DNA from 2 places in the Sphingomonas sp. DMC8 genome. Region 1 is predicted to be linked to the other one. Evidence: riboswitches for the same ligand, from Rfam matches in the RefSeq annotation. Region 1 holds a riboswitch; the other holds the start of a gene.
What was found. A riboswitch is a leader RNA that binds a small molecule or an ion and turns the genes downstream of it on or off. The one in region 1 is predicted to bind glycine.
Positions count from the first base shown of each region.

Region 2: it holds a riboswitch for glycine, as region 1 does, so the genes downstream of both, ACT53K_RS13575 (L-serine ammonia-lyase) here and gcvT (glycine cleavage system aminomethyltransferase GcvT) in region 1, are expected to answer to the same signal.

Region 1 is NZ_JBQUYV010000005.1:170,439-175,381, forward strand. Features, by position in the region: gene ACT53K_RS11935 (hypothetical protein) at 1-511, shown strand, start outside; gene rplL (50S ribosomal protein L7/L12) at 585-965, opposite strand; gene rplJ (50S ribosomal protein L10) at 1,026-1,541, opposite strand; glycine riboswitch at 1,962-2,052, shown strand; gene gcvT (glycine cleavage system aminomethyltransferase GcvT) at 2,215-3,378, shown strand; gene gcvH (glycine cleavage system protein GcvH) at 3,380-3,751, shown strand; gene gcvPA (aminomethyl-transferring glycine dehydrogenase subunit GcvPA) at 3,888-4,943, shown strand, end outside.
Region 2 is NZ_JBQUYV010000006.1:185,544-190,486, reverse strand. Features, by position in the region: gene ACT53K_RS13585 (Rieske 2Fe-2S domain-containing protein) at 1-1,047, opposite strand, end outside; gene ACT53K_RS13580 (MarR family winged helix-turn-helix transcriptional regulator) at 1,118-1,561, opposite strand; gene ACT53K_RS13575 (L-serine ammonia-lyase) at 1,608-2,996, opposite strand; glycine riboswitch at 3,098-3,186, opposite strand; gene ACT53K_RS13570 (hypothetical protein) at 3,245-3,511, opposite strand; gene ACT53K_RS13565 (response regulator transcription factor) at 3,529-4,338, opposite strand; gene ACT53K_RS13560 (hypothetical protein) at 4,397-4,612, opposite strand; gene ACT53K_RS13555 (EAL domain-containing protein) at 4,599-4,943, opposite strand, start outside.

The DNA.
Region 1 (4,943 bases):
ACCGCCGCCGGCTGCTGCGCAGGGCGATCCCTTCGCCATTTCCCTGGCCAGTGCGCGCATCCAGTTCGCGGCCGATGTCGTGGCGATCGATCTGGAACTGGAACTCACCAACCCACAGACGCAGGCGGCTGAGGGGATTCGCCCGGCGCTCGCGCTCGTCAGCGCCAGTCCGGATCAGGATCGCTGGTGCGCGGCTTTCCATGCCGGGCCGCCGCCGCAGAGCGAGGCCGGCCCGATCGATCTGGGCCCGGGCATGCGCATCCGTCTGCCGGCGCGGCTCACGCTGCGGCGCGATCAGCTCCATGTGGTCCAGCTCGGCAATCGGCCGATGTTCGTGGCAATGCTGATGCTTGATCTGCGCTGGCGCTCGGGGCTCAGCATTCGCCGTTTTGGCGTCGACTTCCTGCTGGGAAGTGCGGGGCAGGGGACGAAACCGGGCCCGATCTGGCTCGACCGGCCGCCTCCCGCTGCGCTCGCCGCCAGCCGCTATCGCGCGCAAGCAAGGGCATAGCCGCAAATGAAAAGGGGCGGCCCGTCGCCGGACCGCCCCCTTCGTGTTTCCGTGCCTGTAAAGGCCAGGAAGCTTACTTGATTTCGACGGTCGCGCCGGCTTCTTCAAGCTGCTTCTTGATCTTCTCGGCTTCGTCCTTCGACACGCCTTCCTTGACGGGCTTCGGCGCGCCTTCGACCAGCGCCTTGGCTTCGGTCAGGCCGAGCGAGGTGATCGCGCGGACTTCCTTAATGACGTTGATCTTCTTGCCGCCGTCGCCGGTCAGGATGACGTCGAATTCGGTCTTCTCTTCAGCGGCCGGAGCAGCGGCGCCACCGCCCGCACCCGGAGCCGCAACGGCCACGGCAGCGGCGGCCGAAACGCCCCACTTTTCTTCGAGGAGCTTCGAGAGCTCGGCGGCTTCGAGAACGGTCAGCGCGGAAAGCTGGTCGACGATTGCGTTGAGGTCAGCCATGTTAAACTCCAATCAATTCAAAAGTTTCGGGATAAAATAAACGTCGCTTGATGCCGAAGCTCAGGCAGCCTGCTTCTCGGCGTAAGCCGAAAGCACGCGCGCGATCTGCGCGGCCGGTGCCTGGGCGATGGTTGCGAGCTTGGTCGCGGGCGCTGCGATGAGCCCCACGAGCTTGCCACGCAGTTCGTCCAGCGACGGCAGCGAAGCCAGTGCCTGCACGCCCGCCGCATCCAGCAGCAGCCCGCCCATCGCACCACCGACGATCTCGATCTTGTCGGTCGTCTTGGCGAAGTCCGAGACCACCTTGGCAGCTGCCACGGGGTCGACGGAAGTGGCGAGCGCCGTCGGACCCGTCAGCAGGTCCGCGAGCACCGCATAGTCGGTGCCCTGAGCGGCGATCTTGGCAAGGCGGTTCTTCGCGACCTTGTAGCTCGCACCGGCTTCGCGCATCTTGTTGCGGAGGTCCGTCGACTGCTTGACGGTCATCCCGAGGTTGCGGGTGATGACCACCACGCCAACCTCGCCAAAGGTGCGGTTCAGCTCGGCAACGGCGTCGGCCTTCTGGGAACGATCCATGCCGGTCTCCTCATACATGAGGCAGCCCCCGCAAAGGGGATGCCCCGGTTACGACCCACCGAAATGGGCCAGGCTCAATTGTCCGAGGGGAAGGATCGTCACGAGGCCGGGGATTATATCCCTGGGCGTGACCCGGAACGCTTCGGACCGTGCGCAGACGCGCAGGTGAAGCCGCCGGAAAATTCTGTCCCCGTCTAGGCGAGGGATTAAGACCGGCATATTCCGGTCACTCGCTGTCTCGGACGGATTCCTCCCGAAAGAGGAAGCGCGCTCATAGACGATTCCAGTCGCGAGTCAACGCGGCATCTGTTTGCACTATTCTCGCCGCATGTCGCGGTGCGGCATTTTTACCGCATATCCCGATTGACTCCGCCCGGCCCACCGGCCAAGGCTTGGCGCGTCGATGCCGGGCGACCGGCATGGGCATGCGCGGGAGAGAATCCGGTTCGCCGGATCGCCGAAGGAGCAACCGCCCCGGAATCTCTCAGGCACCGAGGACCGCGCAGGCCACGACACTCTGGAAAGCGAGCCGGCCCCTGTGGCCAGGTTCCACCGAAGGGGTAAGCCGGCGCGCCGGCGAAAGCTCTCAGGTTCCGTGACAGAGGGGGCGATGGTGCAGGCCGGGCGAGCGCGCCCGGGCGTGCCATTGAACCCCTGATGCGCGGAGTGCCTGATGTCCGATACCGTCGAAGACGCCCTTGCCGGCGAAGCCCCGATCGAGACGTTGCCGCTCGACGGCTGGCACCGTGCGCGCGGCGGCCGCATGGTGCCGTTCGCGGGCTATGCGATGCCGGTCCAGTATGAAGGCATCATGGCCGAGCATCTGTGGACGCGCGAGCATGCCGGACTGTTCGACGTCAGCCATATGGGCCAGCTGCTCTTTTCGGGCGTGGATTTCGACGCAGGGCTGGAGAAGTTGCTGCCGGGCGACGTGAAGGGTCTGGGCGAGGGCCGGATGCGCTATTCGCTGCTGCTCAGCGAAGAGGGCGGCATCCATGACGACCTGATGATGACTCGCCTGCCCGCCGACAACGCTTTCGAGATCGAGGGCGGCACGATCTACATGGTCGTCAACGGTGCGACCAAGTGGGACGATCTCGGCGTGTTCCGCGAATTCCTGCCCGACGAAGTGACGATCAACCATCTCGAAGATCAGGCGCTGCTGGCGCTGCAGGGGCCGGAAGCGGTCACCGCGCTCGCCCGCGTGCTGCCGGGCGTCGAGAAGCTGGTGTTCATGACCGCCGGGGCGTTCGAGTGGAACGGCAACCCGCTCTGGGTGAGCCGGTCGGGCTATACCGGCGAGGACGGGTTCGAAATCTCGCTGCCGGGCGAGGCCGCCGAGGCGTTTGCCGACCTGCTGACTGCACAGCCCGAAGTGAAGCCGATCGGCCTGGGTGCGCGCGACTCGCTGCGCCTGGAGGCCGGTCTGCCGCTCTATGGCCATGACCTCGACCTGGAGACCACGCCGGTCGCTGCCGATCTCGGCTTCGCGCTGTCCAAGCGCCGCCGCGAGGAGGGCGGGTTCGCCGGTGCCGAGCGCATCCTCGCCGAGCGTGAGCAGGGCAGCGCCATGAAGCGCGTCGGCCTGATCGTCGAGGGCCGGCAGCCGGTGCGCGAGGGCGCGGCGGTGGTCGATGCCTCGGGCGCGGAAGTCGGCAAGGTCACGTCGGGCGGCTTCGCGCCGAGCGTGCAGAAGCCGATCGCGATGGCCTATGTGCCGTCGGCGCTTGCAGCGGCCGGCACCAAGATTACGCTTGTCCAGCGGGGCAAGCAGCATTCCGCGGAGGTCGTTGCGATGCCCTTCGTACCCCACCGCTATGTCCGAAAGGGAGCGTGACATGAGCCGTTATTTTACCGAAGATCATGAGTGGATTGATGTCGACGGCGATATCGCGACGGTCGGCATCACCGAATACGCCCAGAGCCAGCTCGGCGACATCGTGTTCGTCGAAGTGCCCGAAGAGGGCAAGGAATTCGCCAAGGGTGACGATGCCGCGGTCGTGGAGAGCGTGAAGGCGGCATCCGACGTGTACGCGCCGGTTGCGGGTACGGTGATCGAAGGCAATGCCGACCTCGCCGACAACCCTGCGCTGGTGAACGAGGATCCCGAAGGCGACGGCTGGTTCTTCAAGATGACGCTGGCCGACACCAGCGAGCTGGAAGAACTGATGGACGAGACCAAGTACCAGGCCTTCGTCGCGAAGCTGTGATCTGACTCTCCCCCTCCCGCTTGCGGGAGGGGTTAGGGGAGGGGGTGGCAGCCGCTAGTCCTTCCCGCAGAACTTTCAGCCCCTCCCCCGACCCCTCCCGCAAGCGGAAGGGGAGAAGAGGGAAGAAGGAACAACGATGCGCTACCTGCCCCTTACCCCGGCCGACCGTCAGGCGATGCTTGGCACGATCGGCGCCCAGTCGATCGACGATCTGTTCGTCGACGTGCCCGAAAGCGCCCGCCTGAGCGGCCCGATCGCCGGCCTGCCGATGCATGCGTCGGAGCTCGCGGTCGAACGCCACATGACGGCGCTCGCCCGCAAGAATCTGGCGGCCGGCGAAGCGCCGTTCTTCCTGGGGGCAGGGGCCTATCGCCACCATGTGCCGGCCTCGGTCGATCACCTCATCCAGCGCGGCGAGTTCCTCACCGCCTACACGCCCTACCAGCCGGAAATCGCGCAGGGCACGCTGCAGATGATGTTCGAGTTCCAGAGCCAGGTCGCTCGGCTGCTGGGCTGCGACGTCGCCAACGCCTCGATGTACGACGGCTCGACCGCGTGCTGGGAAGCGATTACCATGGCCCGCCGCGTCACCAAGCGCGGCAAGGCGATCCTCTCGGGCGGCCTGCACCCGCATTATGTCTCGGTCGCCAAGACGATGGCGCGCTTCACCGGCGACCAGCTCGTCACCAGCCTGCCGGTGCTGAGCCCCGAGCCCGACACGCTCGACCTGATCAACGCGATCGACGTCGACACCTCGTGCGTCGTCGTCCAGTACCCCGACATTCTCGGCCGCATCGAGGACATGTCGGCGCTGGCCGATGCCTGCCACGCCAAGAAGGCGCTGCTGATCGCCGTCGTCACCGAGCCGGTGGCGCTGGGGGCGATCAAGGCGCCGGGCGAAATGGGCGCGGACATCGTCGTCGGCGAGGGCCAGTCGCTGGGCGTCGGGCTCCAGTTCGGCGGCCCCTATGTCGGCCTGTTCGCCTGCTCGGAAAAGCTGGTCCGCCAGATGCCGGGCCGCCTTTGTGGCGAGACCGTCGACGCCAGCGGCAAGCGCGGCTTCGTGCTGACGCTCTCCACCCGCGAGCAGCATATCCGCCGCGAAAAGGCGACCTCGAACATCTGCACCAGCTCGGTGCTGTGCGCGCTCGCCATGTCGGTGCACATGACGCTGCTGGGCGAGAAAGGTCTG
Region 2 (4,943 bases), on a different contig from region 1:
TTCGGCGGCGATGATGCGGTCGATCACCAGCCGCGAGCGGACGCCGCCGGCGTCGATGTTCAGCTTCATCAGTTTGCGGTCCGGATAGCGCAGCAGATTGGCCTGTTGGCGTTCGAGCATCTCCAGATCCTCGCCGAAGATCTTGCCCTGGCCGGTGCGGATTGCGTCGGTCAGCGCCGCGTCGTCCACCGAGAAGCGACGCGCCATGCCCCAGAAATAATGGTGCGAGGTCTCCGTCTCCGGGGTGATGAAGTCGACGACGATGCTGGAGGCCTTGTACCGGTCCTCGGCATGGTAGCCGCCCTTGCCGGCGAGCGCGACGCCCACTTCGATCAGCACATGGCTGGGTGGCGTGAAGCGGCAGATCTGCCAGCGGTCGACCGGCTGATCGTCGGGCAGGCCCGCAGCCCGCAGCGCCATTTGCCAGAAGGGCGGCGCGAGAATGCCTTCCATGAAGCGGCGCGTGACGACCTGCTCGCCTTCGATCAGCGTCTCGACCGGCGCCTCGTCGATTTCCTTCTGGCCGATGCTGGTGCTGTGGACATAGGTCTCGTGCGTGAGGTCCATCAGATTGTCGATCATCAGCCGGTAATCGCAGTGGATGTGATAGCGGCCGCCGCCATAGGCCCAGTCGGGGCTCTCTGCCCATTCGAGGTGGTGGAGCTGGGCGGGATCGGCGTCTTCGAACGCGCCGGGCCAAACCCAGACAAAGCCATAGCGCTCGATCGTGGCGAAGCGGCGGATGGTGGAGAATTTGTCGACGCGCTGGCCGGGCATGGATGTGGCGCGGCCGGCGCAGCCCATCACCAGCCCGTGATAGCCGCATACCAGCTCGCCATCGCGGACGAAGCCAAGCGAGAGCGGTGCGCCGCGATGCGGGCAGAAATCCTCGAGCGCGACGGTCGCGCCGCCTTCGCCGCGATAGAAGACCATCGGCTGGCCGCAGATGGTGCGGGCAAGGGGTTTTTCGGCGAATTCGTCCGCCGTCGCCGCGACATACCAGGTGTTGCGCGGCCAAAGCGCGCCGCTGCCAGCGATCCGACTCATCAGCCTCTCCCTTATCGATATTGGATCCAATTCATCATGAATCGTATCCAACGTCAACGGAGGTTCGGCGTCAGCGCGCGGCAATCCGCTTCAGCGTCGCGGCGAGCAGCGGCCGTTCCTCGGGCGGGACGATCTCGGCAAAACGTGCTTCGTGCGCGTCCATCGCGGCTTCGGCGGCGTCGCGCATCCGCGCGCCTTCCGGGGTCAGCGACAGCGCGGTCGAACGGCCGTCGAGCGGGCTGCGCTGCACCAGATCCTTGGCGATCAGCCCGGCAATCAGCGGCACCATGTTGGCGCTCTTGATCGCCAGCCGCCGGCCCAGTTCGCTCTGGCTGCAACCCGGATTGGCACCGATCAGGATCAGCAGTGTCGCTTCCACCGGGCGCAGGTCGAGCTCGGCCAGCGTCGCCCCCAGATCGGCCATCATCACCAGCGACGCACGACGGAGCAGATAGCCGAGGCGAGTGGAGACGGGTTCAACGAAGCCGTCGGGTTCGCGCAGAAGGTCAGTCATCGCACGACCTTATCGCGCGCGGCCGGGGTGGGCAAATGGCGCGCCGTCAGCACTCGACGACGTTCACGGCAAGCCCGCCCAGGCTGGTCTCCTTATATTGCGAGGCCATGTCGCGGCCGGTCTGGCGCATGGTCTCGATCACGGCGTCGAGCGACACCTTGTGCGACCCGTCGCCATGCAGCGCCAGCATCGCTGCGTTGATCGCCTTCACGGCGCCCATCGTGTTACGCTCGATGCAGGGGATCTGCACCAGCCCCCCGATCGGGTCGCAGGTCAGGCCCAGATTATGTTCCATGCCGATTTCGGCGGCATTCTCGATCTGGAGGTTGTTGCCGCCCAGCGCAGCAGCGAGTCCCGCCGCCGCCATCGAACAGGCAACGCCCACTTCGCCCTGACAGCCCATTTCAGCGGCGGAGATCGACGCCTGCAGCTTGTAGAGAATGCCGATCGCCGCCGCCGTCAACAGCAGGCGGCGACTGCCTGCTGGCGTCGCGTTGCCGACAAAGCTCTCATAATAGCGCAGCACGGCCGGGATGACGCCCGCCGCGCCGTTGGTGGGGGCGGTGACGACCTTGCCGCCGGCGGCATTCTCCTCGTTCACCGCGAGCGCCCACAGGCTGACCCATTCGAGCACCGAGGCCGGCTCGATCCGGGGGCCGCGGGCGAGCAGGGCCTGGTGCAGCTTGCGCGCGCGCCGGGCGACGTTCAGCCCGCCTGGCAGCACGCCCTGCTGCGCCATGCCGCGATCGACACAGGCCATCATCGCCGCGCGGATCGAATCGACAAAACCCAGCGTCTCCGCCTCGGGGCGCCACACCGCCTCGTTGGCCAGCATCAGTCCGGCAATGTCGGTGCCCAGTTCATCGCAGCGCACCAGCATGTCGCGCGCGCTGCCAAAGCCGTGATTGGAGCGCGCCGATACCGATGCCGCCTCACCATCGCGCAGGATGGCGCCGCCGCCGATCGAATAATAGATGCGCTCGCGCACGCTGCCATCGTCGAGCGTTGCAGTGAAGTGCATGCCGTTGGGATGGGCAGGCAGGAAGCTGCGCTTGTGAAAACGGATATCGGCATCCGGATCAAAGGCAATGGCGCTCCGGCCGCCCAGCAGCAGCTGCTGCTCGGCCGCGACTTTCCCGACGATCGCCTCCACGGCATCCGGATCGACCCCGTCGGGGCGTTCGCCGGCAAGGCCCAAAATCACGGCGCGATCGGTGGCGTGGCCCTTGCCGGTCAGCGCGAGCGAGCCGTGCAGGTCGCACGTCACCGACACCACGGTGCCTTCGCCCAACGCCCAGGCCGCGAACTGCTCGGCAGCGCGCATCGGCCCTACGGTATGCGAACTCGACGGCCCGATCCCAATGCTGAACACGTCAGTAATGCTGATCGATCCAATGCGCGGATCGACCGTGTTTTCCGCATGCGACAGTGACACCCTGGCTCCTAAGACGATAGAGAGATTCGGGCCCCTTCTGTCCTTGTGCCTGAGATCGCTATCCCGTCGGCGAGCGCCTTCGCGCTACTCTCCAGAATCTGTTGTGCGGACGGTCCTTTTGCCTGAGAGTTTCCGGGGCGGTTGCTCCTTCGGCGATCCGGCAAACCGGATTCTCTCCCGTTCCGACGCGACAAGTGTCGTCGCGCCGGCGAGCCATGTCAAAGCAAATTTCCCGCCCCGGCGGCGGATCAGGGGCTCTTGGGGCTGCCGCCGGTCGATGCGGCCACGATCACGCCGGCAGTTGCCAGCACGGCGAGCCCGGTCCACCAATAGCCGGGCTTACGCTTGCGCAGTCGTCGGCTGCTGCTCTCGTCGGGGCTGCCAAGCGGGCCGCCGATCGTCGCCGCATAGGCTGCGCCATGGGGCCGCATGGAAGGCGTGGTACGAATTGCCTGCGCGAGTACCGGTGTGGATATCAGCAGGCCCAGCGTCACCGCTGCTGCAATTTTACGCATGATGGAACCTCTTTCGGTCATTGGCGTGCGGGGGAATATTGCGCGGCCGGCGCGCTGCCGGCCCCGGGCAGAGCGAGCCCGGCGGGATCGGCCGAACCGTCGTCGAGGAAGAATTTGATGAGCGCGGCTGTCGATGGAACGCCCATCTTGCGGAGGATGCGCCCGCGGTGGATCTTGATCGTATATTCGCTGCGACCCAGGATTGCCGCGATCTGCTTGGTCAGATGGCCTTCGAGCAGCAACGCCATCACCTTGCGCTCGGCCGGCGTAAGGCTTGCGAGCACCGCCTGCTTGGCCTGGGCGGCCCGGTTATCCACGCAGCGCCGCTGCGCACTGGCCAGCGCAGACAGAACCGATGCCTTGAGTTCGTTCATGTCGAGCGGCAGCGCGAACACATTCTCCGCACCCGCTTTCATACATTGCACGGTGAACGCTACGTCGGGCTTGGCCGAAATGAAGATCGCGCCGGCGGTGCTGCCGTGGTCGCGCATCCAGCGATAGAGTGACAGGCCATCCAGACCCGGCAGGCGCGCATCGATGACCGCCACGCCGTTGAAGGGCAGTTCGCAGGCCTGCTGGAACTCGATAGCGTTGTCGAACGCCGTCACTCGGGCGGCCAGACCCGTCAGCGCGCGCGTCACTCTGGAGGCGAGCTTCGAATCGGCCAGCAACAGGCAGATTTCCGCCTCGGCCTTGCCCGATTCAATTCGCCGGCCAGCATCGCCCGCAGGCCCGCGCATATAGTGGACGGACGCCGAGGCCCGCGGCGTTACCCGCGGCCGCGCACCCGCGGGATCGGACTTCAGCAGAAGATTGGCTAAAGGCATGGCGAACTCTACCACTGCAAGAGGGGCAGGATGGCGGGGGCCAGGCGACCGGACTGCATCATGGCAGTGCCCGCCACACCAGCCAGCCGGCGATGATCCAGACCAGCGCGGCAGCCAGCAGCACAACACCTAAAATCGGCGGGGGCGTTTCGCGCTCTTCCTCCGTTTCGGTTGCCACGGTTATCGCCTCGAGCGCCTCGCGATCCTCGGCCGGCGTGCGGAAGGCGAGCGTGGTTGCTGCGCCCGCGTCGCGATCGATTTCATGCCTCTGCATGCTGTACCTCCCGGCAATGGAGGCCAGGGCGGACGCTGACCGGCAATCGCGTGCGCCAGGGGCGGATCAGGCTGGGGCAACCCCAATGATGGCCCTGCTGCCAGCGCCCGCCCGCCTGGCGCGCCAGCGCCGCCTGTTCGGGTGTCTCAACGCCGTCGACGATAACCGTCGCACCGATCGCCGAGGCTGCGCCGATCAGGTGGAACAACAGCGCCTCTCCCTGCGCTGACAGGGTCGCGCGATGCACGAAGAGGGGATCGATCTTCGCGAAATCCGGGGTGAGTGCGAGCAACTGGCGGAGCGAGGCATGGCCCGCGCCAAAACCGGCCAG